Regions from separate parts of the Arthrobacter sp. YC-RL1 genome, predicted to be linked through region 2. Evidence: predicted binding sites of a transcription regulator. Region 2 holds the regulator's gene; the other holds the start of a gene.
What was found. Region 2 encodes HrcA, which represses chaperone genes, less so after heat shock. Its sites were predicted from a motif close to TTNGCACTCGNNNNNNNCGAGTGCNAA; they were not measured.

Region 1: a site for HrcA is predicted at 16,179-16,205, ahead of groL (chaperonin GroEL). Genes of this name have one in related genera too.

What each region holds. Positions count from the first base shown of each region.
Region 1 is NZ_CP013297.1:3,330,625-3,350,604, reverse strand. It holds rRNA gene rrf (5S ribosomal RNA) at 70-186, shown strand; rRNA gene rrf (5S ribosomal RNA) at 903-1,019, shown strand; gene ugpC (sn-glycerol-3-phosphate ABC transporter ATP-binding protein UgpC) at 1,182-2,243, opposite strand; gene otsB (trehalose-phosphatase) at 2,310-3,089, opposite strand; gene ATC04_RS15410 (trehalose-6-phosphate synthase) at 3,139-4,584, opposite strand; gene ATC04_RS15405 (thioredoxin domain-containing protein) at 5,005-5,874, shown strand; tRNA gene ATC04_RS15400 (tRNA-Thr) at 6,046-6,119, shown strand; gene ATC04_RS15395 (DUF808 domain-containing protein) at 6,354-7,304, shown strand; gene ATC04_RS15390 (N-6 DNA methylase) at 7,409-9,058, shown strand; gene ATC04_RS15385 (hypothetical protein) at 9,061-9,987, shown strand; gene ATC04_RS15380 (GNAT family N-acetyltransferase) at 9,984-10,742, opposite strand; tRNA gene ATC04_RS15375 (tRNA-Val) at 11,151-11,224, shown strand; gene ATC04_RS15370 (LLM class flavin-dependent oxidoreductase) at 11,280-12,338, opposite strand; gene ATC04_RS15365 (threonine/serine exporter family protein) at 12,549-14,219, shown strand; gene ATC04_RS15360 (uracil-DNA glycosylase) at 14,226-14,999, opposite strand; gene ATC04_RS15355 (DUF3263 domain-containing protein) at 15,157-15,447, shown strand; gene ATC04_RS15350 (LytR C-terminal domain-containing protein) at 15,494-16,105, shown strand; gene groL (chaperonin GroEL) at 16,403-18,037, shown strand; gene ATC04_RS15340 (DUF4031 domain-containing protein) at 18,134-19,030, opposite strand; gene ATC04_RS15335 (LPXTG cell wall anchor domain-containing protein) at 19,264-19,980, shown strand, end outside.
Region 2 is NZ_CP013297.1:2,012,657-2,021,919, forward strand. It holds gene lepA (translation elongation factor 4) at 1-1,719, shown strand, start outside; gene hemW (radical SAM family heme chaperone HemW) at 1,724-2,953, shown strand; gene ATC04_RS09410 (DUF4870 domain-containing protein) at 2,983-3,330, opposite strand; gene ATC04_RS09415 (DUF3097 domain-containing protein) at 3,476-4,345, opposite strand; gene hrcA (heat-inducible transcriptional repressor HrcA) at 4,473-5,486, shown strand; gene dnaJ (molecular chaperone DnaJ) at 5,553-6,674, shown strand; gene ATC04_RS09430 (16S rRNA (uracil(1498)-N(3))-methyltransferase) at 6,678-7,451, shown strand; gene ATC04_RS09435 (GerMN domain-containing protein) at 7,533-8,459, opposite strand; gene ATC04_RS09440 (PhoH family protein) at 8,762-9,263, shown strand, end outside.

The DNA of each region.
Region 1 (19,980 bases), 1.3 Mb from region 2:
AAAAGTAAGAGACTTTGCCAGGACGAATCCACCGGACCACCATGGTTGGTTTGTGTGCTTCGTGATTGTTACGGCGGTCATAGCGTGGGGGAAACGCCCGGTCCCATACCGAACCCGGAAGCTAAGGCCCATTGCGCCGATGGTACTGCACTCGTGAGGGTGTGGGAGAGTAGGTCACCGCCGGACTTAACTTGAGAAGTGGAAGGCTCCAACAGTGTTGGGGTCTTCTGCTGTTTAACCCGGTCGGTGCTTGGGCGCCTGGCCTGGCTGGGTGGCCGGCGGGGGGAGCGGTGGCTCCCCGTTTTTCTGTTTAAGCGGGGGTTTTCGGTGGTGGCGCGGTGCCTTCTGGGCGGTTTGGGGTGCTGTCCTGCGGCCGGCACCGTGGGGATGGCGTGGGCAAGGGGAGCGCTGCCGGGGCCGCGGCGCGGTGCGGTTGGCTGCGGAGCGGGGAAGAGCCCGGACCACAACAAAACCCCTGATTTCGAATCGCTAGTCCTTTCACGGCCTTCGTGCTTGCCGCCATTGGGATGAATGGCTCGCAGCGGCAGTGGTGGTAGCAGACTTCACCCATCCTTGCTTCACTGCGTAGTTGTGCTGGCTTTGCCGTTCCTGGGTACATGGCAAACCATCTGCGCTGCCGCTGGCGCGCACCCACGCCGCTCTCAAGCTCCAATCCAGAGCCGGACCGGCATGGGATTGCCAGGCGCTGTATCGTGGCCGGAGACTGGCGTCTGAGGCCTTCTGGAAGCTTAGATCGCCAGAAAGCATCTATGGCGAAGGCCACGTTGCCGAAAGAGTTCCTCGATTGGCGCGGAGGGCGGAGATCCTGCTATAGTTATGGAGTTGTCGCAATCGCGAATGACACCGTAGTTTTCCCACGGCCAAGCTGTGCGGGTTAGAGTTACGGCGATCATAGCGTGGGGGAAACGCCCGGTCCCATACCGAACCCGGAAGCTAAGACCCACTGCGCCGATGGTACTGCACTCGGGAGGGTGTGGGAGAGTAGGTCATCGCCGGGCACAATGTGCCGAAGGCCCCGAGATATCTCGGGGCCTTCGATGTTTAACAAGTCGATAAGGGTAGTGAGGCTGGGTCAGCAGCCGCCGGAGATGCCGACGATGACCAAGGGCTCGGATCCTCATGGATCCGAGCCCTTGGTCATGCGTCAGAGTCTTTGCGGACTAGCCAAGTCGCAGACCGGTTTCCGTATCGAACAGGTGCACATGCTGCAGCTTCGGTGCGATGTTCAGCCGCTGGCCACGGGCCGGTGGGGTGCGGCCATCGACGCGGACAACGATGGTCTGCGGGCGGCCTGCCAGCTCGGCGGTTGCGTAGACATAGGCATCGGCGCCAAGCTCTTCGACGACGTCGATGGTGATCTCCACACCCTCGCCTTCGCCAACGAACTCGATGTCTTCAGGTCGGATGCCCAGCGTAGTGCCGCCTGCAGCGCCTGGCGCGCTCAGGACGGTATTGCCGAACTCTACTTGGCCATTGCTCGCTTCCAGCTGCACGAGGTTCATGGCTGGCGAACCGATGAAGCCTGCAACGAAGACGTTGCGCGGACGGTCGTACAGTTCGCGGGGAGTCCCGACCTGCTGCAATTCACCGTCCTTGAGCACCGCGACGCGGTCGCCCATGGTCAGCGCCTCGACCTGGTCGTGGGTCACGTACACGGTGGTGACACCCAGGCGGCGGGTGAGCGACGCGATCTGGGTACGGGTCTGGACCCGCAGCTTGGCATCGAGGTTCGACAGCGGTTCATCCATCAGGAAGACCTGGGGGGAGCGCACGATGGCACGGCCCATGGCCACACGCTGGCGCTGGCCACCGGAGAGGGCCTTCGGCTTGCGGTCTAGATACTGCTCCAGATCGAGAAGCTGCGCGGCTCCCTTCACACGGCGGGCTCGTTCGACCTTGTCGACGCCGGCGATTTTCAGGGCGAAGCCCATGTTCTCGGCGACGGTCATGTGCGGGTAGAGCGCGTAGTTCTGGAAGACCATGGCGATGTCGCGGTCCTTCGGCGGAACGTTGGTCACGTCCTTGTCGCCGATGAGGATGCGGCCGGAGTTGACTTCCTCCAGGCCGGCAAGCATGCGCAGGGTGGTTGACTTGCCGCAACCCGAGGGGCCGACCAGAACCAGGAATTCGCCGTCGGCGATCTCCAGGTCGATTCCGTCGACGGATGGCACAAGAGCGCCCGGGTAAATACGGGTGGCCTTATCAAAGGTCACAGTTGCCATAACGACAATCCTTTCACGGGCAGGTACGTGCCCGACGATCCTAAGTGAAAGTGAATTGGGACACCGTTAGTTTCGCATGGAAATCAAACTTTTCAAAAGGTCCGGGATATCGAACGGGGAATCAATACGCTGCGTCGCCGCCGTGTCCCCGCTGCCGACCTTGATTCCGAGGTCGTTTTCGGTCAGCACCTTGAAGCCGTTTTCATCGGTGACGTCGTCTCCGATGAAGAGCACCGACTGGACATCCAGGGTGCGGCGCAGCCAAGCCAGCGCCTCGCCCTTGTGGGCGTTGAGCACCGAGGCTTCAAGCACCGCCTTGCCCGACATCAGCTTGACGCCCTCCAGCTCCTGCAGCGATTCCAGCGCTTCGGCCATGGCCGCCTGCGCGGCCTGAGGGCTGGCCTGGCGGACATGCAGCACGGTGGCCGAGGGCTTGAATTCCAGGTTCACGTTCTCGTGCCTGTCCGCGATCGCCTGAAGCCGGCCGGTCAGGGTGCCCAGCAGCTGCGTCTGGTCGAGGCTGAGCGGCGCGTCGGACCAGCCGTTCGAGAACTGCTCGGGGACCAGCCGTTCGGCCCCGTGGGACCCGATGCGGATGGCCGGCAGCGGCTCCGGGTACACCTCGGCCAGGGACTGCAGATTGCGTCCGGAGATCACCGCGGTGTAAACGCCGGCCATTCGTCCCAGCTGCTCCACCAGCACAGCGGATTCGGGCAGCGGCCTGGCATCCTGCGGCCGGTCGACCAGCGGTGAGAGCGTTCCATCGAAATCGAGCGCGACCAGCACCCGGGGATGGCGGGCGAAATCCTGCAGCGCAGCGGAGAGCTGCGGCGAAAGAGGTGACACGTGCTTAAGCCATCCTTCGGGGGCGGTAGTTTCGGCGGTTTGCGGCAAGTTAGGTGCGGGCAACATTCTCCTTGGCCGGAACGGATTTCGAGTTGATGTCTGCCAGCTCCGACAGGAAACGATCAGACCAGCCGGCCACGTCGAATTCCTCCAGATGGTGGTTCATGCGCTTCATGCGCTTGGCCTGTTCGGCCTCGTCCATGTTGACTGCCTCCATGATCTTGACCTTCATGCCGTCAATGTCATGGGGGTTGACCAGCACCGACTGGGTCAGCTGGTCGGCGGCGCCGGTGAACTCGGAGAGCACCAGCACGCCCCGCCCGTCCTGGTGCGCTGCCACGTATTCCTTGGCGACCAGGTTCATACCGTCGCGCAAGGCAGTGACCAGCAGGACGTCTGCCGCAAGGTACAGGGAAATCATTTCGCGCAGGGGATAGGAATGGTGCAGGTAGCGCAGCGTAGTGTGGCTGAGCGTATCGTGCTGGCCGGTGATCTGGCCGACCATCAGTTCTACCTGATCGCGCAGTTCCATGTACGAACCGACGTTTTCGCGGCTGGGGCTTGCCACTTGGATCAGGCATACCTCGCCGGCGTGGAGCTGTTCGTCCGCCAGCAGCTCGCCGTAGGCCTTGAGCCGGTGGCGGATACCCTTGGTGTAGTCCAGCCTGTCCACGCCGAGCATGATGGTTTTCGGGTTTCCCAATTCATGCCGGATCTGCGCGGCTCGCGCAATGATCTGCGGATCCCGGGACAGCCGCTGGATCTGTTCATAGTCGATGGAGATCGGGTGGGCGTCGGCGCGGCAGATATTTTGCAGGTCGTTGTCCAAGGAAGGGGTCGCCTCACGTCCCTTGGTTTGGTAGTCCGTGAATCGGCGCAGGCTTCGCAGGAAGTTGGTCGCGTCGGTTTCGCGCTGGAAACCGACCAGGTCGGCACCGGCCAAACCCTGCAAAATCTGCTTGCGCCACGGCAGCTGCGCGAACAAGCTCGCGGCGGGGAAGGGAATATGCAGGAAGAAACCGATCTTGAGGTCAGGACGGGCCAAGCGCAGCAGACGCGGCACTAGTTGCAACTGGTAGTCGTGCACCCACACCGTGGCGTTGGGCGCCGCGATCCGCAGCACCGCGTCGGCAAAGCGCTGGTTGATTTTTTGGTATCTGTCCCACCAGGTGCGGTGGTACGACGGCGGAACGATGACGTCGTGGTAGAGCGGCCACAGAGTCGAGTTCGAGAAACCTTCGTAGTAGAGCTCGAGGTCGTCTTCGCTTAGCGGCACCGGCACCAGATGGATACCGTCCTTGTCGAAGCTGTCCAGCTCTTCATCAATTCCGCCGTGCCAGCCAACCCATGCTCCTTCCGAAGCGGACATGACGGGTTCCAGTGCGGTGACCAGTCCTCCGGGTGCGCGCTGGAATCCCTGGGTGCCGTCCGGGTTTGTGACCCGGTCAACCGGCAAGCGATTGGCAACAACGACGAAGTCGGATGTACTAGCCATGTGGCCATCTTGTATCGAGCTACTCACGACAAACTCCTGGCTTAACCTTCAACCTGCAAACCGGCCGTTTAGCGATCCCTGGATTGGTGCGAATCCCTGCCCTGCAAGTTCATTGACTTATGCCTTGAGCCTAGTGAAATATCAGGGTCAACGGAATTATGTTCAGGATTTACTCCGATAGTGACGTAAACAACCACATTGAACTGGTCAAGCACAGTCGTGTATCGAGGCCTGCCTGATGCAACAATTCCACCGGACGCGCTATGTGGCTTAAGACCGGGCTTTGGCGGCAATTTGAGGAGTATATGCGCCTCCTGTGAAGGTGCGGGATTATCAATGAACTAGGTAGACCGGGTCCCGGCATTGGCTAAACTTGATTGCAGATGACAGTATTCCGCTGAGCAAGGAACCATTAAATTTATGTCTACGAATAATCCGCGGCCGTCGAAGGCTGAGCGTACGGCAAGCGCCCGCGAGAAGGCTTCGCAGATGCGCGCCGCACAGGAAGCAGCCGCCAAGCGCAAGTCGCTGTTCGTCAAGCTTGGCGTGCTGGGTGCCGTGATCCTTGTGATCGCCCTGGTAGTTACCCTGATCGTGCAGAACAACAATGCCAAGGTTGCCGATTCCGGCGCCGTTCCTGCGGGCGGCAACGCCGCTGGCGGCATTCTGGTCACTTCCCCGACCACCCTGGGTGAGCGCACCGTGGAGAATGTCGACGTGAAGTCCCTCGAAGTCCCTGCCCAGCAACCGGCAACCCCGGAACCCCGCGACCTGACCGTGGGGAAAAAGGGCGAACCGGTCAATATCACCATGTACGCCGACGTGAATTGCGTCCACTGCGCGGACTTCGAGGCCACCTATGGCCCGCAGATCAACGAGTGGCTGGCGGCCGGCGACATCACCGTGGACTACCGCAACGTCGGATACCTCGACGGCGGCTCGCCGACCAACTTCTCCTCGCGCGGTGCCAATGCGCTGGCCTGCGTTGCCAACGACAACCCGGCAGCGTACATGCCATTCGTGACCGCGATCTGGGGCCACTACCAGCAGGGTGAAATGAAGAACGCCCAGCTGGCCGAGATGGCGATCGCCGCCGGTGCCAGCGACAAGGTCACCAGCTGCATCGAAGACGGCACCTTCCGTCCGTTCGTCCAGTACACGACCGACGTGGCCAAGTACGACGGCGTAAGCGGCACCCCGACCTTGGTGGTCCAGGGCAAGGTCCTGGATCTGGCCAAGGACGATTTCCCGACCGTGGTGAACGCAGCCATCGAGGCGAACAAGAAGTAAATCCGCTCGGGTCGGCGGAGAACGGATGCGGATCGGGTAGAATTCCATATTGATCTCGCGCCAAGACCGGAGGGGAGAAAGCCAGCGACGGCTTTCTCCCCTCCGGCATTTAAAACGGCGACGGGCTCAATTCGCACAGTGGCTGGGTTCTCCGATATTCTTATGCGGTACGCCCCCTTAGCTCAGCTGGCCAGAGCGTCTGTCTTGTAAACTGAAGGTCACCGGTTCGAATCCGGTAGGGGGCTCGAACAAATCCTCGGAGTTCTGCATGAGTGCAGGTCTTCCGGGGATTTTTTGCTGACTGCGGCTTTTCCCGGCTCGCTGGTGCCGGTCCGAACCCGGCAAACGTGCCTAACCACTCGCTGGAAGTTGGATGAAATCGGGCGTGGACCACGTCGTCCTCGGTAAAATTGGACCAAAGGTATTTTCCCGTGCGCGGATCCGCGCGACCGGGGACCACAATTACAAGGAGACCAATCATGGCCGGTGGCCTAGTAGCCCTGCTGGATGATGTAGCCGCGCTGGTCAAGGTCACGGCCGCGTCGCTGGACGACATCGCGCTCGGAGCGGCCAAGGCCAGCACCAAAGCCATGGGCGTGGTGATTGACGACGCTGCGGTCACCCCGCAGTACGTCGACGGAATTTCTCCCAAGCGCGAGCTGCCGATCATCTGGAAGATCGCGGTCGGTTCCATCCGCAACAAGCTGCTGTTCATCCTGCCGGCCATCTTGCTGCTGTCCACTTTCCTTCCCTGGGCGCTCACCCCGATCCTCATGATCGGCGGCGCCTACCTGGTGTTCGAAGGCGCGGAGAAGATCCTCGAGGCCATGGGGCTGATCGGCCATCACGGCGCCGCCGAGGACGGCAAGGTCCGCGACGAAAAGGTGATCATCGGCTCGGCGACGCGCACCGACTTCGTGCTCTCGGCCGAGATCATGGTGATCTCGCTCAACGAGGTGGCCCACGAACCGTTCCTGACCCGGGCGCTGATCCTGGTCGCGGTGGCTTTCCTGATGACCGTCCTGGTGTACGGGGCCGTGGGCCTGATCGTGAAGATGGACGACATTGGCCTGGTGCTGGCCCAGAAGCAGCGCCAGTTCTCGCAGAAGCTCGGCCGCGGCCTGGTCAAGGGCATGCCGATTGTGATGTCGGTGCTGAGCAAGGTCGGCGTGGTCGCGATGCTCTGGGTCGGCGGGCACCTGTTGCTGACCGGCATGGACGAGCTGGGCTGGCACGCGCCTTACGGCTTCGTGCACCACGTCGAGATGCTGGTCCACGACGCCTCCGGTGCCGCCGGGGGCGTGCTGGGGTGGCTGGTCAACACCGCTTTCTCCTGCTTGGCCGGACTGATCATCGGCTCGTTGCTGACAGTCGTCATCCTCGGGATCAAGAAGCTGCTGGGCAAGAACAAGCCGGCCGCGGCGCACTAGCTATTGCCGCCGCGCAGCGTGCGTAGAATTATTGGATCGCCTCCGAAGGCCAAGCTCCTCGGTCCGGCCATTCTGTCCGGATGCCATGGAAAGATCGATGTGTGTTGAGTAGAGAACAGACCAAGCAGGACCCCGCAGGGCGCCACGCCCGCGGTGCGTACTTCACTCCGGAACCCGTCGCACGCTTCATGGCCCAGTGGGCGCTGGGCGAGCACGGGCACCGGGTGCTTGAGCCTTCCTGCGGCGAGGCGCAGTTCCTCGCCGCCGCGCATGACATCGTGGACGACGGCCGCGGCTCGGTGGAGCTGTTCGGCATCGAGCTGCACGAGCCCTCGGTGCAGGCAGCCCGTGCGGTGCTGGACCGGCAGGGTGCCGCCGCGCAGATCACCCACGCGAATTTCTTCCATGTCGCCGGGAGCCATGACATGGACGCGGTGATCGGCAACCCGCCCTATGTGCGCTACCAGCTGCACCGCGGCGAGGATCGGAAGCTCTCCCGTGCCGCGGCCCGCGAAGCCGGCGTCGAACTCAACGAGCTTGCCAGCATCTGGGCGGCCTTCGTGGTGCATGCCACCAGCTTCCTGGCTCCGGGCGCGCGCATGGCCCTGGTGCTGCCGGCCGAGCTGATGTTCGTGAACTATGCGGCCCCGGTGCGCCGGATGCTGCTCGAACGCTTCGAGCGGGTGCACCTGGCGGTCTTCGAAGAACGGCTGTTCGCCGACGCGCAGGAGGAAGTGGTGCTGCTGCTGGCCGAAGGCTACGGCCAGGGCTCCAGCACCGCGCTGCGCCTGCACCAGTTCCGCAACGCCGCGGACCTCGACCGGTTGGGCGAGGGCATCGAGCACACCCCGGCCAGCACCTTAGAGCGCTGGACCGGATCGCTGGTCGGCCTCGAAGCGCAGGGCGTGCTGGAGCAGTCCCTGGCCACGGGCCGTTTCGCGCCGCTGCAGAGCTGGGGCGAGACCTCGCTGGGCGCGGTGACCGGCAACAACAAGTGGTTCACGCTCTCCCCGGCCCAGGTGAGCGAGCTGGGCTTGGCCCCCGAGGACCTGGTGCGCATCTCGCCTCCGGGTTCCCGGCACCTGCGCGGCCTGGAACTGGACAACGAGCAGTGGGAGCGCCTCGGTGCCCATGGCAGCGCCACCTACCTGTTCCGGCCCGCCGCGCAGCCTTCTGCGGCCGGGCACCGGATGGTTGACGCCGGGCAGGTACTGGCGGTGGACAGCGCCTACAAGTGCCGGGTGCGCAGCCCCTGGTGGCGGGTGCCGCTCTTGTCGGTGCCGGACCTGTTCATGACCTACATGAACGCCGACACCCCGCGGCTGACCGCCAACGAAGCCGCGGTGCACCACATCAACTCGATCCACGGCGTCTACCTGGGCGCCGACGTGCGCGGGCTCGGGCGCGAGCTGCTGCCGCTGGCCTCGCTGAATACGCTGAGCATGCTCGGCGCTGAAATGGTGGGACGCTCCTATGGCGGCGGAATCCTGAAGCTCGAGCCGCGCGAAGCGGACCGGCTTCCGGTGCCTTCGGCCCCGGCAGTGGCGGCCCATGCCCCGGCGTTGCGCGAGATCAAGGACCAGGTGCGCGAGCATCTGGCCCACGGCCGCAAGGCCGAAGCCACCGCGCTGGTCGACGGGATTGTCCTTGAACAGCTGCTGGGCCTGGATCCCGCGGCCATCGCCGCGGTGCACCAGGCCCGCGCCGACATGTTGGATCGCCGGAAGGCACGAAGTAAGACGGTGAAAAACTAGACGTGGCAAACCCTGCGATTGAAAAGACCCTCGCCTTTGCGGAGTTCGACACCACGCTGATGTCCGCCGCCAAGGATTCGCCCTGGATCCGCAGCGGCGCGGTGACCGAGGAATTCAATCCCTCCTACGAGGTGCTCGAACGCCTGCTGAGCATCCCGGTGCGCTCCAAGGCCGCCACCCGCTCCGGGCGCTTCGCCCAGGGCGTGGACACCTGGCTGGCCCACGAACTGCGCCGCGCGGGATTCGACGCCGACCTGGTCTGGCCGCGCACCGAGGCGCCCCGTGTGCTCTCCAAGGACATCCTGGAGCTGCTGCGCCGGCTGCCCGAGCGCCTCTCCGAGGAGGTGCACGAGGCCATCATGGCGGGCAAGGCGGGAAGCACCGACGCCCGGATCCTGGGCCGCGCCTACATGAAGCAGACCGACGTGGTGATGACCCACTGGTCCACCGGGCCGGAGCTGCTGCTGAGCACCAAGGCGATGACCTCCTCATTCGGCAAGAACTTGTCAAACCGCTACGAGGAGGCCTACGGGGACGCCGCGAACCTGCGCGCCCGCTATCCGCTGGCCGCCGTCGGATTCTTCTTCGTCCAGCGCGCCACGATCCTGGAATCCGAGCCGGCGGCCTACCGCCGCACGGTGGACATGATCCGCAAGCTGCGCGATTTCGGAGACGGCTTCGGCTACACCGCCACCGGGCTGCTGCTCGTGGACTGGGACGATGAAGCAGAGAACCCACAGGTCAAGTGCGTGCACTCGCCGGTGCCCGCGGATATCGCCGCGCCGCAGTTCCTCAACGCGATGGTGGACGAGGTCCTGAAGGTCACCCCGATCGACCTGCATGAGGCAGCCCGCGCTCGCCGGGCCGGAGAAGTCGCCCCGCTGCCCGGCCACGAAGCTGTGGATGAGCAGCAGGAAGCGCTCTTCTAGAACGCCGGATCGACGCTGGTGGTTCCCAGCCAGTCGTTGTCCGGGGCCTCCATGCCGAGCCTCGGGAAATGCTGGTCGGCCTCTTCGGCCTCCGGGCCGATGTGCAACGTAGGCACCAGCGAGGGAAGCTGTCCCAGCTCCGCGCCCAGCTCCATGGCCAGCGACGGCGCCGGCTGGGCCTGCACCGGCTGTTCCAACGCCGGCTGCAGCGATACCGGTGCGAGGGAATCCTCGGCCGGCAGGGCAACCAGGACGACGTCCTGCACAGCGGGTTCAGGCTGCGGCAGCCCGGCGGCCCAGGCGCGCGCGGCGTCGGTAGCCCGGTAGATGAATTTGGTCTGCCCGTCCTGCTCGAAGCTACGCTCGCGCTCCCACAGCTCGGAACGTTCGTAGTACGCCCACGAGGCGGGGTTCGCAGAATCGATGATGGTGATCGGCGTGCCTCCGGCGTGCAGCGCGAATTCGAGGCGCATCGACGCGACATGCTGGCGGATGCCCATGCGGCGGTAGTCCGGGCGCACCGCCATGGAGCCGAGCTCGAGCGCGTCCATGGCGCTGGTCGGGGCGATGATCGAATCGTGCACCACCCCGGCGGCGACCAGGAGCTCGCCGTCGCGGACGGTTACGACCGCGCGGGCGCGGTCCATTTTCTGGTGCCAGCGGGCATCGGTCACGGCGTACAGGCCAGCCAATTCAGCACGTTCCGCCTCATTTGGAGACAGGCATGACAAGGCAAAAGTCAGGTTTTCAAACACTGGGGTACGGTCCTAAAAAGCTAAGAACGAACGAAAAAGTGGCTTTGCTTCCCGGAGAAAAATCCGTTCGGCGGTTTCGTTGGCCTTGAGGGGACCGTTGCCGGCGGCTTCCGGCAGCTTCCTTGTAGGGCCCAGTTTGAGCTCGATGAGCTAGAAAAATTATGGGGTCTGAAAGTGCACTTTGACAAGTTGAAACGAGGGCTGCGAAGTGAACTCTAAATAAACGAATTGCCACCGTTTTTCAGTGCTTGTCATCGACCATTTTGGAGATTTTTGATTCCCTCGGCGCGTGGTGTTCCTGGCGGTCGAAGCGGCCCGGGGATGGCGCCGATTCGGCACGATTTGGAACGTAGGTCGGAATACGGCTAGGATTATCTAGGTGCTGAACCGGAAACGGACAGCGCAGATGGATCTTTAGCTCAGTTGGTTAGAGCGTTCGCCTCACACGCGAAAGGTCGCTGGTTCGAGTCCAGTAAGATCCACCGGTAAAAAAGCCACCGCAGAAATGCGGTGGCTTTTTCGTATCCGGGCTGGCCGCTAGTTCTGCGAGCCTTCGGTGAGCAGCTCGTAGATCCTCGGCTTGACCTCGGTTCCCAGCATTTCAATGCTCTTCATGAGGTGCTCGTGGGGCAGCGAACCGGCGGAGTACTTGATATCGATGCGGGACAGTCCGAGCGTGCGGACCGCCTTGGCCATCTTTCGTGCCACCGTCTCGGGGCTGCCTGCCATCATGGCGCCCTGCGGACCCATGGCCGCTTGCAGCTGGATGCGGCTGGCAGGACCCCAGCCGCGTTCGGCGCCCAAACGGTTCATGGTGCGCTGGTAGTGCGGCCAGAGCAGCTCCAGCGCTTCTTCGTCGGTATCGGCCACGAGTCCGTGGAAGTGGGCCCCGACCGGCTGTTCCGGTTCGCTGAACTCCTTCAACGCCCGGTGGTACAGGTCGACCAGTGGTTCGAAGGCCGCGGGCTGCCCGCCGATGATGGCCAGGAAGAGCGGCAGGCCATGGCGTGCGGCGCGGATGACTGACTGCGGGCTGCCGCCCACTCCGACCCAGGTCGTCAACGGCTTGCCTTCGAGCAGCGGGTAGACCTGCTGGCCGCGCAGGGCCGCTCGGTGGCTGCCGGACCACGACACCGGATCGCCGTGGCGCAACTTGGCCATCAACGCGAGCTTCTCCTCGAAGAGCTCCTCGTAGTCTTCGAGGTCGAGACCGAACAGCGGGAAGGACTCGATGAACGAGCCGCGCCCTGCGATGATTTCCGCGCGGCCGTTGGACAGCGCATCCAGGGTGGCGAAGCGTTCGTACACGCGGACCGGATCGTCGCTGGACAGCACGGTGACTGCGGTGCCGAGCTTGATGTTCTGCGTGGTCGCCGCCAGCGCCGCGAGCACCGTCTCGGGTGAGGAGATCGAGAAGTCATCGCGATGGTGTTCCCCGATCCCGAAGAAGTCGAGTCCGACTTCTTCGGCCTTCTGGCCCTCGGCCAGCACGTTGCGGATCACCTGGGCGTGGGACAGCGGGGTTCCATTGGCGTCCTCGGTGATATCGCCGAAGGTCTCGGCTCCAACCTGCGGAAGTTTCACGGTGGTGTTCATGGGTTCGGCCTCTCGCTATATTGCATGCATATACATCTAATTTCCCACTGGGCGTAACTTGCCCCGCCCCGGAACTATTCCCCCCGGGGGCGTGCCACGCCCGAATGTGTTCGGCGATACGCCGTGATTTGGAGGATTCCCCAGCAACTTCCAGAAGTCGGGTTGTATCGTGATTTACATGCAACATCGAACGTTTCGGGAAGGTGATCCGTGGCGCAGTTGAACAACGACCAGTTCTCCGGAAATCCACGTGGTGCGGGGGACGATCCGGATCCGGCCGTCGGCGCATTGCCGCGGATCAGCACCAGCGAAATCAAGATGGGGCAGCTTGCCGAACCCGAGCATCATGAGGAGCCCACGGCCTCGGAACTGCCGCTGAACACTGCGGTCAGCGCCAGCGTCGCCGCGGCCCCTGCCTCGGACCCCGAATCGCGCACCGGCCGCGTTCACACTACGGACGAAGGCATCACCCTGGTGCCCACGCGGGCGAACCCGGTGGCCCGCAGCCTGCTGGCCAAGATGTGGATTTCCACCTCGCCGCCCACCCAGGCGCTGGACATCGTGGATCGCCTGCAGGGCACCCCCTACGCGAACCCCACGGTCAACAAGGACCAGGACGCGTCGGCCCGCCGCACGCTGGAGTTCGCGCTGGACCTGGGCGAGACACTGATCCGCTACGGCGCCGGCGCGCTGGAAGTGGAAACCAGCATCATCGCGGTGACCGCGGCGCTGGGCCTGAGCTACCTGGACGTGGACATCACCAACCAGTCGCTGCACCTGAACTACAGCCCGCCGGACGCCGAAAGCTACTCGATCCTGCGTGTGGTGCGTTCCTCCACGGCGAACTACGCGGGCCTGGTGCTGGTGCACCAGCTGGTCTCCGACATCATCGCCGGCGGCGTCTCGCGCAGCGAGTCCGCCAAGCGGCTCAAGGCGATCATGCGCAAGCCCAAGCCGTTCCCGCGCTGGATCGTTGCCAGCGGCAACGCGGTGTTCGCGGCGGCCTTCGTGCTGTTCATCGGCGGGTCGTGGCTCGGCGCGCTGGTGGCCATGGGCTCGTCCTCGATCGTCTCGCAGATCGGGCGCTACGGCGCCCGGTGGCGCGTGCCGGCTTTCTTCACCATTGCGGCCTCCACGTTTGTGGTCACGGGCATCGCGCTGGTGAGCTACGAGCTGCATGCGCCCATCGACCCGGCGCTGGTGGTGTCCGGCGGCATCCTGCTGCTGCTTCCTTCCGGGCGGTTCGTCTCCGCCCTGCAGGATGCGATCAATGGGTTCCCGGTGACCTCCGTGGGCCGCCTGTTCTCCGCGGGACTGACCTATACGGCCATCGTCTCCGGCATCTCCACCGCGCTGGTGATCTCCTCGGTGCTGGGCTGGGACAGCGTGGACGTGCACCAGATCGACAAGATCGCCTACCCGGCCTGGCTGCTGGTGATCCTGGTGGCGGTGGCGATCATCGCCGGCGCCGTCACGGAACAGAGCTCGGTGAAGCTGCTGCTGCCCACCGCCGGGATCGCCGTGGGCGGCTACCTGATCCAGCTGTTGTGCGAGTACATCGGGCTGGGCGTCCGGGCCACTCCGGCGGTGGTGGCCACGGTCATCGGCTTCGCGGCGCGCTTCGCGGCGGACAAGCTGCATTCCCCGCAGCTGGTCATCGCGGCTCCAGCGGTCATGTTCCTGCTGCCGGGCCTGATGATCTTCCGCGCCATGTACTCCATCGTGTTCGACTCCAGCGACATGTCCAGCGGCCTGGTGGAGATGTTCAACGCCTTCGCGATCATGCTCTCCATCGCCGGCGGCGTGGTCTTCGGCGACACCCTGTGCCGGCCGCTGACCTCCAGCGCGCGGCGCGAACGGCGGCTGATCCGCCGCCGCTGAGTGCGGCTACAGCGCAGGCAACGACCAGTCGATCGGCGGCTGTCCGGATTCGGACAGCCGCCGATTGATTTCGGAGAAGGGCCGCGAGCCGAAGAACCCGCGCGAGGCGGACAGCGGCGAGGGGTGGGCGCTGGCCAGCTGCGGCATCCGGTCCATCAGCCCCGCCAGCTTCTGCGCATGCCTGCCCCAGAGCAGCGCCACCGGAGGGTTCTCGCGCTGGTTCAGCGCGCTGATGGCCGCTTCGACGACCGCGGACCAGCCCAGGCGCTGGTGCGCCCCGGCATGACCCGCCTGGACCGACAGCGACTGGTTCAGCAGCAGAACTCCCTGCTCATGCCAGGCGCTGAGATCCGGGTGGGCTGCCGGGGCAATGCCCAGATCGTCGTTCAGCTCCTTGTAGATATTGGACAGCGACCGGGGCAGCGGACGCACCGAAGCCTGGGCGGCGAAGGCCAAGCCGTTGGCATGGCCCGGGGTCGGATACGGATCCTGTCCGATGAGCACGACGCGCACCTGCGAGCGCGGAATGCGAAGTGCGCGCAACATCACGTGCGGTTCCGGGAGGATCTGCTCTCCGGCGGCGCTGCGTCGTGCCAGTTCAGCGGCGATCTTCCGGAGCTTGCCATCGAGTGGCAGCAGCACCGGGACCCAGTCCTGGGCGATGAATCCGCGCTCCGCCATGGATCTGGCGCCGTGGTGGAAGGGGAAATCCTCCGGCTCGTAGCGGGGGACCGGTACCGGCTCCGGGTCGCCGAACAGGGAGGGCTGCAGGTTGTCCATGGCATCCATTCTGCCGGTATTATGGCGTGGCTGTGCCCGCGGGCGCGGCGCAGCACAGGCGAGTTGGTTAGAATATCGGTGGTATGTCCGCCACTGGCGGAGCAGAACGCAGGGCCGAGACCGGACTTTGCCGGGTGAAGGAAAGAGGTGTGGACGCATGGCTGAGGGTGAAGTGCTGGTGGATTTCGTAATGAATCCCGACTCGGAACTCGATGAGCGTTCCCAGCAGATCCTGAACATGGAAAAGTTGTGGTGGAAGTATGCCGGCGCCAAGGAACAGGCCATTACCAAACAGTTCTCCATGTCGCCGACGAATTACTACCAGCTGCTGAACCAGCTGATTGAGACGGACGCGGCGTTGGCTTACGACCCAATGCTGGTCAAACGCCTGCGTAGGCTTAGGTCTACCAGACGTCGTGTGAGCGGTACCGTCGGCTCCGGACGCTAGTTTCCGGAACCGGCCGCGACCAGTCAGACCTCGAGCAAGGACAAGAATGACCAACTACCCACGTGACGAATTCGATCGCGTTCCGGAGTTCAACACCCGTGTGGGTTCGCACCACGCCAACGGGTGGGCGCAGTCTGCCGCCTCCACGACGTCCGGTGGAAAACTTCGTTGGGTAGTTATTGCAGCCGTGCTTGTCGTCCTGGTGGGCGCATTCGCCTACTTCTTCGGCCCCGGCGGCCTGAAGCCGATTGTCGGCTCCGCCCCGAACCCCACCGAAACCACCTCGGCAGCCCCGAGCGAGGACGCCACCTCCAGCCCGAGCGAAACCGAAAGCGCCACCCCCTCCGCCTCCAGCACCATCGATGATGACGACGTGCTCTTCGGGCAGCTGATCGGCGTCTACAACGGCGCCAGCATCGCAGGCATCGCCTCGGCCGGCGAAGACGCCCTGTCCGAGGCCGGATTCACCAATATCACCGCCAGCAACTGGACCCGCCCGGCCGAGACCTCCACCGTGTACTACACCTCGGAGGCCTATCGCACCACGGCCGAAAAGGCCGCTGAGGTGCTGAATATCGACGAGGTTCTGCAGACCCAGAACATTCCGAACCGGGTGACCGTGGTGATGGGCTCAGACGACACCCTCGAAGTACGCTAACCCCGCAGTATCCAATTGCTTCGCTGTGAGCCGATCAGCTTGCACTCGCAGGGCGAGAGTGCCAATATTTGTATTAGCACTCATGCGTTGCGACTGCTAACGCCGATTGGCTTTTCGCGTTTTAACCGCAGCCGGTCCGGCCTCAGACGTCGCTTCGCAGGGAGCGTGAAGAATACCTCAGATAGCGAGAGCTGACGCGGCTGCAGGCCCGATGCCCAGCCGTTGCACTCGTCCGTCGCGGGCGCTGTCTGTCGGTTGCATTTTCGCAAAATCGTCCCGAAAGGACCGAAAGCCACTATGGCCAAGATGATTGCATTTGACGAGGAAGCACGCCGCGGACTTGAGCGCGGCCTGAACACCCTTGCAGACGCCGTAAAGGTGACCCTGGGCCCACGCGGCCGCAACGTTGTTCTGGAAAAGAAGTGGGGTGCCCCGACGATCACCAACGATGGCGTGTCCATCGCCAAGGAGATCGAGCTCGAGGATCCATACGAGAAGATCGGCGCAGAGCTGGTCAAGGAAGTTGCCAAGAAGACTGACGACGTCGCAGGCGACGGCACCACCACCGCAACCGTTCTCGCCCAGGCACTGGTCAAGGAAGGCCTGCGCAACGTTGCCGCCGGCGCCGACCCGATCGCGCTGCGCCGCGGCATCGACAAGGCCGTAGAGGCCGTCACTGCCGAGCTGTTCGCCGCCGCCAAGAAGATCGAGTCCAAGGAGCAGATCGCTGCTACCGCCTCGATCTCCGCAGGCGACCCTGAGATCGGCGGCCTGATCGCCGAGGCTCTCGACAAGGTCGGCGAGCAGGGCGTCATCACCGTTGAGGAGTCCAACACCTTCGGCCTCGAGCTGGAGCTGGCCGAGGGCATGCGCTTCGACAAGGGCTACATCTCCGCATACTTCGTCACCGACGCAGAGCGCCAGGAGACCGTGCTGGAGGACCCATACATCCTCATCGTGAACTCCAAGATCTCCTCGGTCAAGGACATGGTCACCCTGCTGGAGAAGGTCATGCAGTCGAACAAGTCGCTGCTGATCATCGCCGAAGACGTCGAGGGCGAAGCCCTGGCCACCCTGATCCTGAACAAGATCCGCGGCCTGTTCAAGTCCGTTGCCGTCAAGGCTCCGGGCTTCGGCGACCGCCGCAAGGCCATGCTGACCGACATCGCCATTCTGACCGGCGGCCAGGTTGTCTCCGAGGAGATCGGCCTGTCCCTGGACAACGTGGGCCTGGAAGTTCTGGGTACCGCCCGCAAGGTCGTTATCACCAAGGACGAGACCACCATCGTTGAAGGCGGCGGCGAAGCCGACGCCATCGAAGGCCGCAAGGCCCAGATCGCAGCCGAGATCAAGAACACCGACTCGGACTACGACCGCGAGAAGCTGCAGGAGCGCCACGCAAAGCTCTCCGGCGGCGTCGCCGTGCTGAAGGCCGGCGCAGCCACCGAGGTGGAGCTCAAGGAGCGCAAGCACCGCATCGAAGATGCCGTGCGCAACGCCAAGGCAGCAGTGGAAGAGGGCATCGTCGCCGGCGGCGGCGTAGCCCTGATCCAGGCCGGCGCAGCAGCCTTCGAGAAGCTGTCGCTGGAAGGCGACGAGGCAACCGGTGCGAACATCGTGCGCGTCGGCATCGAAGCTCCGCTGAAGCAGATCGCCCTGAACGCCGGCATGGAGCCAGGCGTTGTCGCCGACAAGGTCAAGGGCCTGGCTGCCGGCCACGGCCTGAACGCCGCCACCGGCCAGTACGTCGACCTGCTGGAAGCCGGCGTGAACGATCCTGTGAAGGTGACCCGTTCGGCCCTGCAGAACGCCGCATCGATCGCAGGCCTGTTCCTGACCACCGAAGCCGTTGTCGCGGACAAGCCAGCTCCTGCCGGCGCCGCACCAGCCGGTGACGACATGGGTGGCATGGGCGGCATGGGCGGCTTCTAAGCTTCCCCGCCCGGCTCGGCACCACGCCGAGACTACCTGGTGCCTGTGGCCCGTTTCCCCTGGGGAAACGGGCCACAGGCCGTTAAAAGCCGGAAGCTATTCGCCGAGCCAGCCGCGCAGCACTGAGATCTCCGCGCCGACGTTGCTGCGGGCCGCGTTTTCCCAGCGGTCGATGCCTCGCACGGTGCTGTAGATGTTGTCCTTCTCCAGTAGCGAGCCCAGCACCTTGATCCGTCCGGCAGCCAGGGCCGGGCGCGAGAAATGCGCGTACTCCTGGTAGATCGCCTGGGCATAGCGCTGGTAGGCCGGCTGCGGGCGGGCCAGCACCTCAAGATCCGCATCGCACAGGATCCGGCCCAGGCGGTCGTGGTCGCCGGGGGAGTGCCCTGCGGTGAGCAGGATCAGTTCGCTGACCCTGGACACCGCCCCGGGGCTCAGCAGCCCGTAGAGGCGCTCGCGGGCAAGGATCGCGGACTTGGCCTCGTCGTCCGAGGCTCCGTGGTACACCGCGTCGTGGAACCAGGCGGCCAGCTGCAGCAGCATGCGCTCCTCGCCGTCGGCCTGGTCCTTCGCCAGCCAATCCAAGGCCTCCAGCACGGACAGCAGGTGGACCCTGTCGTGGTATCTGCGATGCGACTGCGACCAGCGTTCCAGCAGCTCGCGGCCCAGCTGGGGTTCGGTGGGCAGAGTTCGGGCCCAACGGCGGGACAGCACCGGTCCCAGCTTTTCCGGGCGGTACTTGGCCGGGATGCGCAGCCCGGAGGCGATCAGCGCCCGAGCCAGGTCGCCGGCCGAAACCTCGTGCGCGCCGTCCCGCACCAGCTCGGCATAGCGGGACTGCGGCACGTCGTAGTGGTCCCTGTCGAACGCGCGCTCGGGCAGCTGGTGCGCACGGGCAAAGGCATGCAGTTCATCGAGCGTCGCATCGGAAACCAGATGCGAAAAGAGCGTTCCATGGGCAGGCCATGACGGTGGGTCGATCAGGATGCTCATAGGCTCTAGCCTACGTGTTGGTAGCGGTTTTGAAGTCCCGTTCGGGGGCCCTGGGCACGGGTGGGCAAAGTCCCGTTGTAAGAGACGTGGAATTACTTGGCGGCGGTGCATTCTTCGGATAGGTTGTACTTTAATCATTCAGCACTTTCACAGGCCATAAATCTGTCATCACTGAAGCGGAACGCCTCGGCGTCCCGCAACTGCCTGTGACTTCTTTGGGGAATCGAGACACCATGTCGCCTAAGATCAATACCACCCTGCTTTCGGCAGCGGTTATTTCTGGACTTCTCGTCTCTGCCGCTCCGGCACAGGCTACCGAAACCACGGACGATGCCCTCCAGAGCATCACCGTTGCACAGCAGGAAACCCAGACCGAGCCGGCAGCGCCGGCGGCCATTGAGGCCCCCGTGCAGCAGCCTGCCGTCGAAACCCCTGTCGTGCCTGCGCCGCCAGTCGCCGAAGTGCCCACCGACAACGTGGAAGACATTGCAGTGGAAGCCCCGGCAGAGCAGACCGTCGTCCAGGAGTCGCAGGCCCCAGTCGAGGACAGCGTCGAGGAAACGGCTCCGGCTGCACCGGTGGAGGAGAATGCTTCAGTTGAGGATTCGGCTCCCGCGCAGGACCTAGCTGCCGGCACCGAGACCGGCGCGACCCAGCCAGCGGACGAGACCAGCTCCGCAACCGATGAGACGGTCGACTCCGACTACATCGAAGGAGTCGAATCGGACAAGGACTCTTTGGCATCGTTCCTCGAATCCGAGGCTGTCCAGCAGCTGTCGGACGAGTTCGGCGATCTCGACTCTGACATCTCCGAGGAGGAGCAGGCCTTCTGGGAAAAGGTTGATGCATTGCTGCCTGAGGGCAGCGAAGGCTGGGATGATGCCCAATGGGATGCCTTCTACGAAACCGAAGAAGGACAGCAGCTGCTGCAGCTGATCGAGGAAGAATTC
Region 2 (9,263 bases):
ACCGGCGTGGTTTCTGCGCGCGAAATGAAAGCGCAGTACCTGGACCGCATGGATATCGAGCGCGAGCGCGGCATCACCATCAAGTCCCAGGCGGTTCGCATGCCATGGGAGGCCGACGGCACGGCCTACGCCCTGAACATGATCGACACCCCGGGCCACGTGGACTTCACCTACGAGGTGTCCCGCTCGCTGGCCGCCTGCGAAGGCGCGATCCTGCTGGTGGACGCCGCCCAGGGCATCGAAGCCCAGACGCTGGCGAACCTGTATCTGGCGATCGAGGGCGACCTGACGATCATCCCGGTGCTGAACAAGATCGATCTGCCCAACGCGCAGCCTGAGAAGTACGCGGCCGAACTGGCGAACCTGATCGGCTGCGAGCCTGAGGAAGTGCTGAAGGTCTCCGGCAAGACCGGCGAAGGCGTCGAGGCGCTGCTGGACGAAGTCATCAAGCAGCTGCCTGCCCCGGTCGGCGAGGCCGACGCCCCGGCCCGCGCGATGATCTTCGACTCGGTCTACGACACCTACCGCGGCGTGGTCACCTACGTTCGCGTGGTCGACGGCAAGCTGGAACCGCGCGAGCGCATCCAGATGATGTCCACCGGCACCACCCACGAACTGCTGGAAATCGGTGTCTCCTCCCCGAATCCGATCCCGTCCAAGGGCCTGGGAGTGGGCGAGGTGGGCTACCTGATCACCGGCGTGAAGGACGTGCGCCAGTCGAAGGTCGGCGATACCGTCACCAACTCGCTGAAGCCCGCCACCGATTCCCTGGGTGGCTACGAAGAGCCCAAGCCGATGGTGTTCTCCGGCCTGTACCCGCTGGACGGCACCGACTACCCGGCGCTGCGCGACGCGTTGGACAAGCTGCAGCTGAACGACGCCGCGCTGATCTACGAACCGGAAACCTCCGTGGCCCTGGGCTTCGGCTTCCGTGTGGGCTTCCTGGGCCTGCTGCACCTGGAAATCACCCGCCAGCGCCTTGAAAGCGAATTCAACCTCGACCTGATTTCCACCGCCCCGAACGTGGTGTACGAGGTCATGGGCGAGGACAAGCAGCTGATCACGGTGACCAACCCCTCGGAATTCCCGGACGGGAAGATCCTCGAGGTGCACGAGCCGATGGTCGCCGCGACCATCCTGGCCCCGAGCGAGTTCATCGGCGCCGTCATGGAGTTGTGCCAGTCCCGCCGCGGCACCATGCGCGGCATGGACTACCTCTCCGAGGACCGCGTGGAAATGCGCTACCACCTGCCGCTGGCCGAGATCGTGTTCGACTTCTTCGACCAGCTCAAGTCCCGCACCCGCGGCTACGCCTCGCTGGACTGGAAGGCCGACGGCGAGCAGGTCGCGGACCTGGTCAAGGTCGACATCCTGCTGCAGGGCGATACGGTCGACGCGTTCTCCGCGATCACCCACCGCGACAAGGCCTACAGCTACGGCACCATGATGACCTCGAAGCTGCGCGAGCTGATCCCGCGCCAGCAGTTCGAGGTGCCGATCCAGGCCGCGATCGGTTCGCGCATCATCGCCCGCGAGAACATCCGCGCGATCCGCAAGGACGTGCTTGCCAAGTGCTACGGCGGCGACATCAGCCGCAAGCGCAAGCTGCTGGAAAAGCAGAAAGAAGGCAAGAAGCGCATGAAGATGGTTGGCCGCGTGGAGGTCCCGCAGGAGGCGTTCATCGCCGCGCTGTCCACCGATGAGCCGAAGAAGAAGTAGCTAGATGCCCTCAGTATTGCCTGACGGCGATCCGGCTCCGGCCGATGGTCTGCTCCCCGCAGCGTGCGCGCACGGTGCGGCGGAGCGGACCATGTCCTTTTATGTCCACATTCCGTTCTGCACGGTGCGCTGCGGCTACTGCGATTTCAACACGTATACCGCCACCGAGCTGGGCAATGGCTCCAGCCAGGCCACCTACGCTGCCACGGTGGGCCAGGAGATCGGCTTCGCCCGCGGCGTGCTTGACCGTTCCGGGGTACCGCACCGCGAAATCGACACGGTCTTCTTCGGCGGCGGCACCCCGACCCTGCTGCCCGCCTCGGACCTGGTTTCGGTGCTCGGCCGGATCCGCGACGAGTTCGGCATCAAGCCCGGCGCTGAAATCACCACCGAAGCCAACCCGGACTCGGTGAGCCGCGAAAGCCTGCGTCAGCTGGCCGACGGCGGGTTCACGCGCGTGTCCTTCGGCATGCAGTCAGCCGTGCCGCATGTGCTGAAGGTGCTCGAGCGCACCCATGACCCGGCGCGCGTGCCGCAGGCCGTGGCCTGGGCCCGCGAAGCAGGGCTGGATGTCAGCGTCGATCTGATCTACGGCACCCCGGGGGAGTCGCTGGCGGATTGGCGTACCAGCATCGAGGCCGCGCTGAGCTACGAGCCGGACCATATCTCCGCTTATGCGCTGATCATCGAGGACGGCACCAAGCTGGCCGCGCAGATCCGCCGCGGCGAGGTTCCGGACATTGACGACGACGACCACGCGGAGAAGTACCAGCTGGCCGATCAGCTGTTCGAGGCCGCCGGCCTGCAGTGGTACGAGGTGAGCAACTGGGCGCGCGGCGAAGAGCATGCCTGCCGCCACAACATCGCCTACTGGCAGGGCGGGGACTGGTGGGGCGCAGGCCCCGGCGCGCACTCGCATGTCGGCGGGCTGCGCTGGTGGAACGTCAAGCACCCGGCCGCCTACCAGCAGCGCATCGACGGCGGCATCTCGCCCGGACACGGCCGCGAGTTCCCTGACGCGCAGGCAGTTCAGCTCGAACGCACCATGCTGCTCACCCGGCTCAGCTCCGGCATGCAGATCAGCGAACTGGAATCCGCCGGCCGCACCAAGGTCGCCGGGTTGATCGCCGACGAGCTGATCGATGCCAAGGCAGCGTTCGCCGGACGCATCGTGCTAACGCAAAGAGGCCGGCTCCTGGCCGACCTCGTGGTGCGTGAACTGCTGGATTTCTAGGACGTTCGCAAGCGCTGGCGTCCCTGCCGCTACTTCATCAACCGCAGGTTGATCGGGTAGCGGTAGGGGCGTCCCTTGTTTGCCTGGATCGCGGCATACGCGCCCATCAGGGTCATGAAGACCCACAGGCACACGGCGATGACCGCGAAGAGCCAGCCGATGCCCGGCAGCAGGTTCAGGATGTTCAGCACGATCGCCAGAATGGTCAGCGGGAAGGTGAAGTTGAACGCTTCCTTGGATTCCTGGGCGGTGAAGGGGCCACGGTCGCGGTAGACGGCGAAGATGATGGCCGAGGGAATGCAGCCGAGGATCGCGCCGAAATGCGCCATCATGGCCCACTGGCGGTCTTCCGACGGGGAGAGCGGCAGCGCGGACACGTTTGATCCCTCGAAACGCGAATTCTCAGATGATGGTACCTGGCGAGATGTCACGGAAATGTCCTTGTCTTACGGTGCGGCTTCTCCACCATGATATCGAGCTTCCGCTGACGCCCCGCCCAATGGCACCCTGAAAGTCCAAATCTTAGTCAATTGTTAGGAAACCGTAATCTTCCGTGGTAAGGAAATCGATTAGTTCCTCAACTTTACCCAATAGCGCCGGTTCCAGCTGTCCGTAGTGCTTGACCGTGGACAGGATCCGCTGCCAGCCGATGCCGATATCCTCGGCGGTTGCATGCGGCCAGCCGAAGGCGCGCAGCACGCCGGTTTTCCAGTCGGTCCCGCGGGGGATGACCGGCCAGGCCTTGATGCCCAGCGTGTCCGGCTTGATCGCCTGCCAGACATCCACGTACGGGTGGCCGAGGATCAGCACGTTGCCCGCAGCCCCGGGGACCTTCATGGCCTCGGCGACGATGCGCTCTTCCTTGGTTCCGGAAATCAGGTGGTCGACCAGGATGCCCAGGCGGCGGGTCGGCGAGGGGTTGAATTGGCGGATGGCCCCGGCCAGGTCGTCGACGCCATGCAGCGGTTCGACGACGATGCCCTCCACGCGCAGGTCGTGGCCCCAGACCTTCTCGACCAGTTCCGCGTCGTGCTTGCCTTCGACCCAGATGCGGCTGGCGCGGGCGGTACGGGCCTTGAGGTCTGCCACCGCGCGCGAGCCGGAGGCGGAGATCAAGGTGCTCGGCGCCTTGGCCTTCGCGACAGGTTCGACGATCTCCACCGGTTCGCCCTCCAGCAGGAAGCCGAAGCCGGCCTGGAAGGAACGGGTCTTGCGGTGGCGGTCCTCCAGCACGATCACGCGCATACCGCCGGACTTCTCGGTCTTTACGACCTCGCCGACCCAGCCGGAGACCGCATCTTCCAGGATCATGCCGCGTTCAACGGGCACCTGGCGGAGTTTTTTGGGTGCCGAAGCACTCAGGTCTTGCGGTCCCCAGGAGAAATTGGACACGGACTGCCTTTCGCTGTGATCGAATACGCTCGAAATCCAATGCTAGCAACTGCCGAAGGTATTAGACTTGGCACTTGACAGGTTAGAGTGCCAATTGTGCGGGCGTGGTTTCCCGGGAGGTGTTTTCGTGAGCGAAGTACGACGTCTTGACGTGTTGCGCGCCATCGTGGAGGACTATGTCCAGTCCCGCGAGCCCGTGGGATCCAAGGCGCTGCGCGAACGGCACAACCTCGGGGTCAGCGCCGCCACCATCCGCAATGACATGGCCCTGCTCGAAGAGGAGGGCTTGATCGCCGCCCCGCACACCTCCTCGGGGCGCATCCCCACGGAGAAGGGCTACCGCCGCTTCGTGGACGAGATCGGCGAGCTCAAGCCGCTGTCGCGCGCCGAGCGCGAGGCGATCAACAAGATCCTGGACAGCTCGCAGGACCTCGACGAGATGCTGCACAGCACCGTGCGCCTGCTGGCCCGGCTGACCAACCAGGTTGCCATGATCCAGGTGCCGCACTACGACACCGCGGAGCTGCGCAACCTCGACCTGGTGGGCCTGGGCTCGGGCCAGGTGCTGATGGTGATGATCGCCTCCAACGGCACCGTGGACCAGCGCATGATCGCGGTGACCCGGCCGTACTCGGACGAGGAGCTGGACAACCTCAAGCAGTGGCTGCTGACTTCCTTCGGCGGCCACCGGCTGGCGGACCTCGTCGGCCCGCTGAGCAACGAGGCAGTGGTTCCGGCGCAGCACGAGACGCCGCTCGTGGGCAGCGTGCTGCGGTCGCTGGAGGAAATGGCGCAGGCGGCGAACGTGCAGCGCATCGTCATGGCCGGCACCGCGAACCTGGCCCGCGTCGAGGGGGACTTCCCGCTGAGCATCACCCCGGTGCTCGAGGCGCTGGAGGAGCAGGTGGTGTTGCTGAAGCTGTTCTCCGAACTGGAGGCGGATTCGCGCGGCCTGGCCGTGGCCATCGGCACCGAGAACCACTACGGGCAGCTGACCGACGCGGCGGTCATCGCCACCACCTACAGCACCGACCAGCGCAGCAAGCTCGGCGTGCTCGGCCCGACCAGGATGAACTATTCCTCCTCCATGGCCTCGGTGCGCGCGGTGGCCCGCTACCTGTCGAAGATTTTGGCGAACTAGCCGCGCGGCCGGTTCGCAGCACAACTTGAGAAGTGAAATTTTAAAGGAAAGGACACGGCGAAGATCGTGAGCTCGCATTACGAGACCCTGGGTGTCGCCAAGGACGCGACCCCGCAGGAAATCAAAAGCGCCTACCGCAAGCTGGCGCGCAAACTCCACCCGGACGTGAATCCCAGCGAGGACGCGGCCGAGCAGTTCAAGCTGGTCACCCGCGCCTACGAGGTTCTTTCCGACGAGAAGAAGCGCGCCAACTACGACGCCACGGGCGACGAGAACGGCAACGGCCAGCCGGGCTTCGGCGGGGGCGCCGGATTCGGCGGCTTCGGCGACATCTTCGAGCAGTTCTTCGGCGGCGGCCAGGCGCAGGGGCCGATGTCCCGCACCCAGCCGGGCCGCGACGCGCTGATCACCATCACCATCGACCTGGAAGACGCCGTCAAGGGCACCGTCTACCCGCTGGAGATGGAAACTGCCGTCACCTGCAAGACCTGCCACGGCGACGGCACCCGCGAGGGCACCAGCCCGGTCACCTGCACCATCTGCCACGGCGCTGGCCAGGTCCAGCGCCCGGTGCGCTCCTTCCTGGGCCAGATGATGACGGTGGAAACCTGCGCCGCCTGCCACGGCTTCGGCACCACCATCCCGGATCCCTGCATCGAGTGCAACGGCGAGGGCCGCGTGCGCGAACACGTCTCCAAATCGCTGAACGTGCCGGCCGGCGTGGATTCGGGCACCCGCATCCAGCTGCGCGGCCAGGGCGAGGCAGGCCCGGGCGGCGGTCCGAACGGCAACCTGTTCGTCGAGGTCGACGTGCGCCGCCACAAGGTGTTCGAGCGCTCCGGCAACGACCTGCACGCCAAGATGACCATCCCGATGACCGCCGCGGCCCTGGGCTGCGAGCTGAAGCTGGAGACCTTCGACGGCGAGCAGACCCTGAACGTGGAGCCGGGGGCCCAGGACGGGGACACCCTGACCCTGCCGACCCTGGGTGTGCCGCGCCTGCGCGGCGGCAAGCGCGGGGACATCATCGTGCACCTGCAGGTGGAGACCCCGACCAAGCTGGACGCCGCCCAGCGCGAGCTGCTCGAGCAGCTGGCCACGCTGCGCGGCGAAGAGCTGAGCGCCGGACGCGTCGAGCATTCAGGCGGCATGTTCTCGCGCCTGCGGGACAAGCTGAACCAGCGCTAGGCCATGAGCAACCACAGTTTCGTGATCGACCCGCAGCAGGGGGCCGAGGCCCGCGTGGGCGACACCCTGGCGCTGACCGGGCCGGAGGCGCACCACGCGGTGGCGGTCAAACGCACCCAAGCCGGCGAGCAGCTGGACCTGCTCGACGGCACCGGGCTGCGCCTGGTGGTCGAGGTGGCAGCCGCCTCCAAGGAGCTGCTCACGGTGACCGTGCTTGAACGGCTGCAGGAGCAGCCCCCGGAGCATCCAGCCACGCTCATCCAGGCGCTGTCCAAGGGGGACCGCGACCTGCAGGCCGTGGAATCCGCCGTGGAGCTGGGCGTCTTCACCGTCCGCCCGTGGCAGGCCGAGCGCTCGATCGTGCGCTGGAACGCGGCGAAGGCGGACAAGGCGCTTGCCAAGTGGCGCGCCCAGGTGCGCTCGGCGCAGAAGCAGTCCCGGCGCAGCTTCGAACCCGAGGTGAAGGAGCTGGTCTCCAGCAAGTCGCTGGCCGCGGCGATTTCCGCGCACGCGGCCGCCGGCGACCTGGTGCTGGTGCTGCACGAGCAGGCGCGGGATTCGGTGGCCCAAGCCGTGTCCGGCTGGCTGCCCGAGGCGGCGCCGGGTACCGGCGTGGTGCTGGTCGTCGGCCCCGAGGGCGGCATCAGCGATGCAGAGCTCGACGCGTTCGTGGCCGCCGGAGCGCATCCGGCGCTGCTCGGACGCCATGTGCTGCGCGCCTCCACCGCCGGCCCTGCCGCGCTGGTCCTGGTGCGCCACCTGCTCGGCGAGCTCTAGCCGGATTAATCAGCGGATGCCGCGAACCCCGAGGGGTTTGCGGCATCCGCTGTTTATTTGGTGCTGGGTGGGCGCCGGCGCTCAGCGCACGGTGAACTCGGAGCTGATCTCGCCGACCTTGGCCTTGCTGCCGGCTTCCTCGCCCCAGACGCTCAGCGCGTAGCTGCCGGCGGGCAGCCGGGTGGTCAGCGTGAAGGATCCGTCGGGCTCCACGCTCTCGTCGTTGATCCGGTTGGCGGCGGTAATGACCTTGGACTGGCCGTCGGCGGCCTTGGCCTGCAGGGAGTAGAAGGTGCCGCCGTCGAAGCTGGAGGTGCGGCCGTGGAACTTCACGGCGCCCGCCGCGGTGGTGGTGCCGAACTGCGGGTCGATGATCCAGATCGGGGCCATGTACTTCGCGTCGCGCTGGTAGACGTCCTGCAGGCGGTATCCGCCGAAGACGGTGGCGTTCTGCTTCCCGTCGACCAGGATGCGCACGCTGGCGGGGGTGTCGCCGACCAGGATGCCCGCGTTGGAGGCCGCGGCGGTCGCGGTGAACACCAGCTGCTGGATGGCGCGCTCGGACAGGCCCTCGTCGAGCGTGGCGCTGAAGACCTTGGCCGGAAGGTCCAGCGTGATCAGGTTCTGGTTGTCGATGGAGACCCCGACGTCGTCGGTGGACTTCAGGTGCGTGTACCAGGCCGGGTCGGCCGGCTTCCCGGCGAGCAGGTAGGCGATCGCGTCGCCGATCGGCTCCTGGTGGCGGGTGTCGGTGGCGTATTCGCGGTAGAGGTAGACCCCCGAGTCGGTGTTCTCCAGCCAGTAGACCGGCATCTTCTGCCCGGGGAAAGCCTGTTCCATCGAATCGGTGGCCTGCGGGACACCCTGCGCCGCGGCGGCGGAGTCTGCAGGCATCTCGAAGCTGTCGTCGCGCGCGGCAAGTCCGCAGCCGACCACCAGGGCCACCGCTGCGATGACGCCGGTCGCCGCGAAACGTCGCGGGATTCGGCGCTTGTACCACTGCTGCACGTTGGGACCAGTCCATCTGTTCTGCGGGGATTCTTGGGCGCCCGGAACGAGAACGTGGTTCCGCGCGCTCATATAGCGTGACACATCAAGGTGTGCGATGAGGCCGAAATTCGCCAAACCTACCAATCCGTAACCAAATCTATACCTTTGCGACCTGCTCGGATTAGATTCATTTCATACTAGTTTCAGAATTTTCAGCGCTCGGCGGAGCGCTACGTATCGCGTTGGGAGCCGGGGACTAGCTAGACTGGACTTGCGCAAGTTTATTATTTTCCGAGCTCAAAAGGGGCACGAAGCACTGCATGCAGGTTGAACAGAACCAGAGGCAATCCGAGACCGGGCCGGCGACGCTGGCCATCACGTTCGAGACTCCCGAGCTGATGATCGCAACCCTGGGCCCGAACGACGAGTTGCTGCGCATCCTCACCGGCGCCTACCCGGACGTGCAGTTCCGCCCCAACGGGTCGACCCTGAGCCTCCTGGGCGATCCGGTCCAGGTGCGCAAGGCGCAGCGGGTGACCGAGGAAGCCAGGTCGCTGGCGCAGCGCGGCTCGCGGATGAGCGCGGAAACCATCGAGCAGATCATCAAGATGCTCAGCGCCGGGAACCGGGACGCCCCCACCGACGTGCTGGGGCTGAAGATCCTCTCCGGCCGCGGGCGCTCCATCCGGCCCAAGACGGTGAACCAGAAATCCTACGTGGATGCCATCGAGGACTCCACGGTGACCTTCGGCATCGGCCCGGCAGGCACCGGCAAGACCTTCCTGGCCATGGCCATGGCCGTCGCGGCGCTGCAGGACAAGC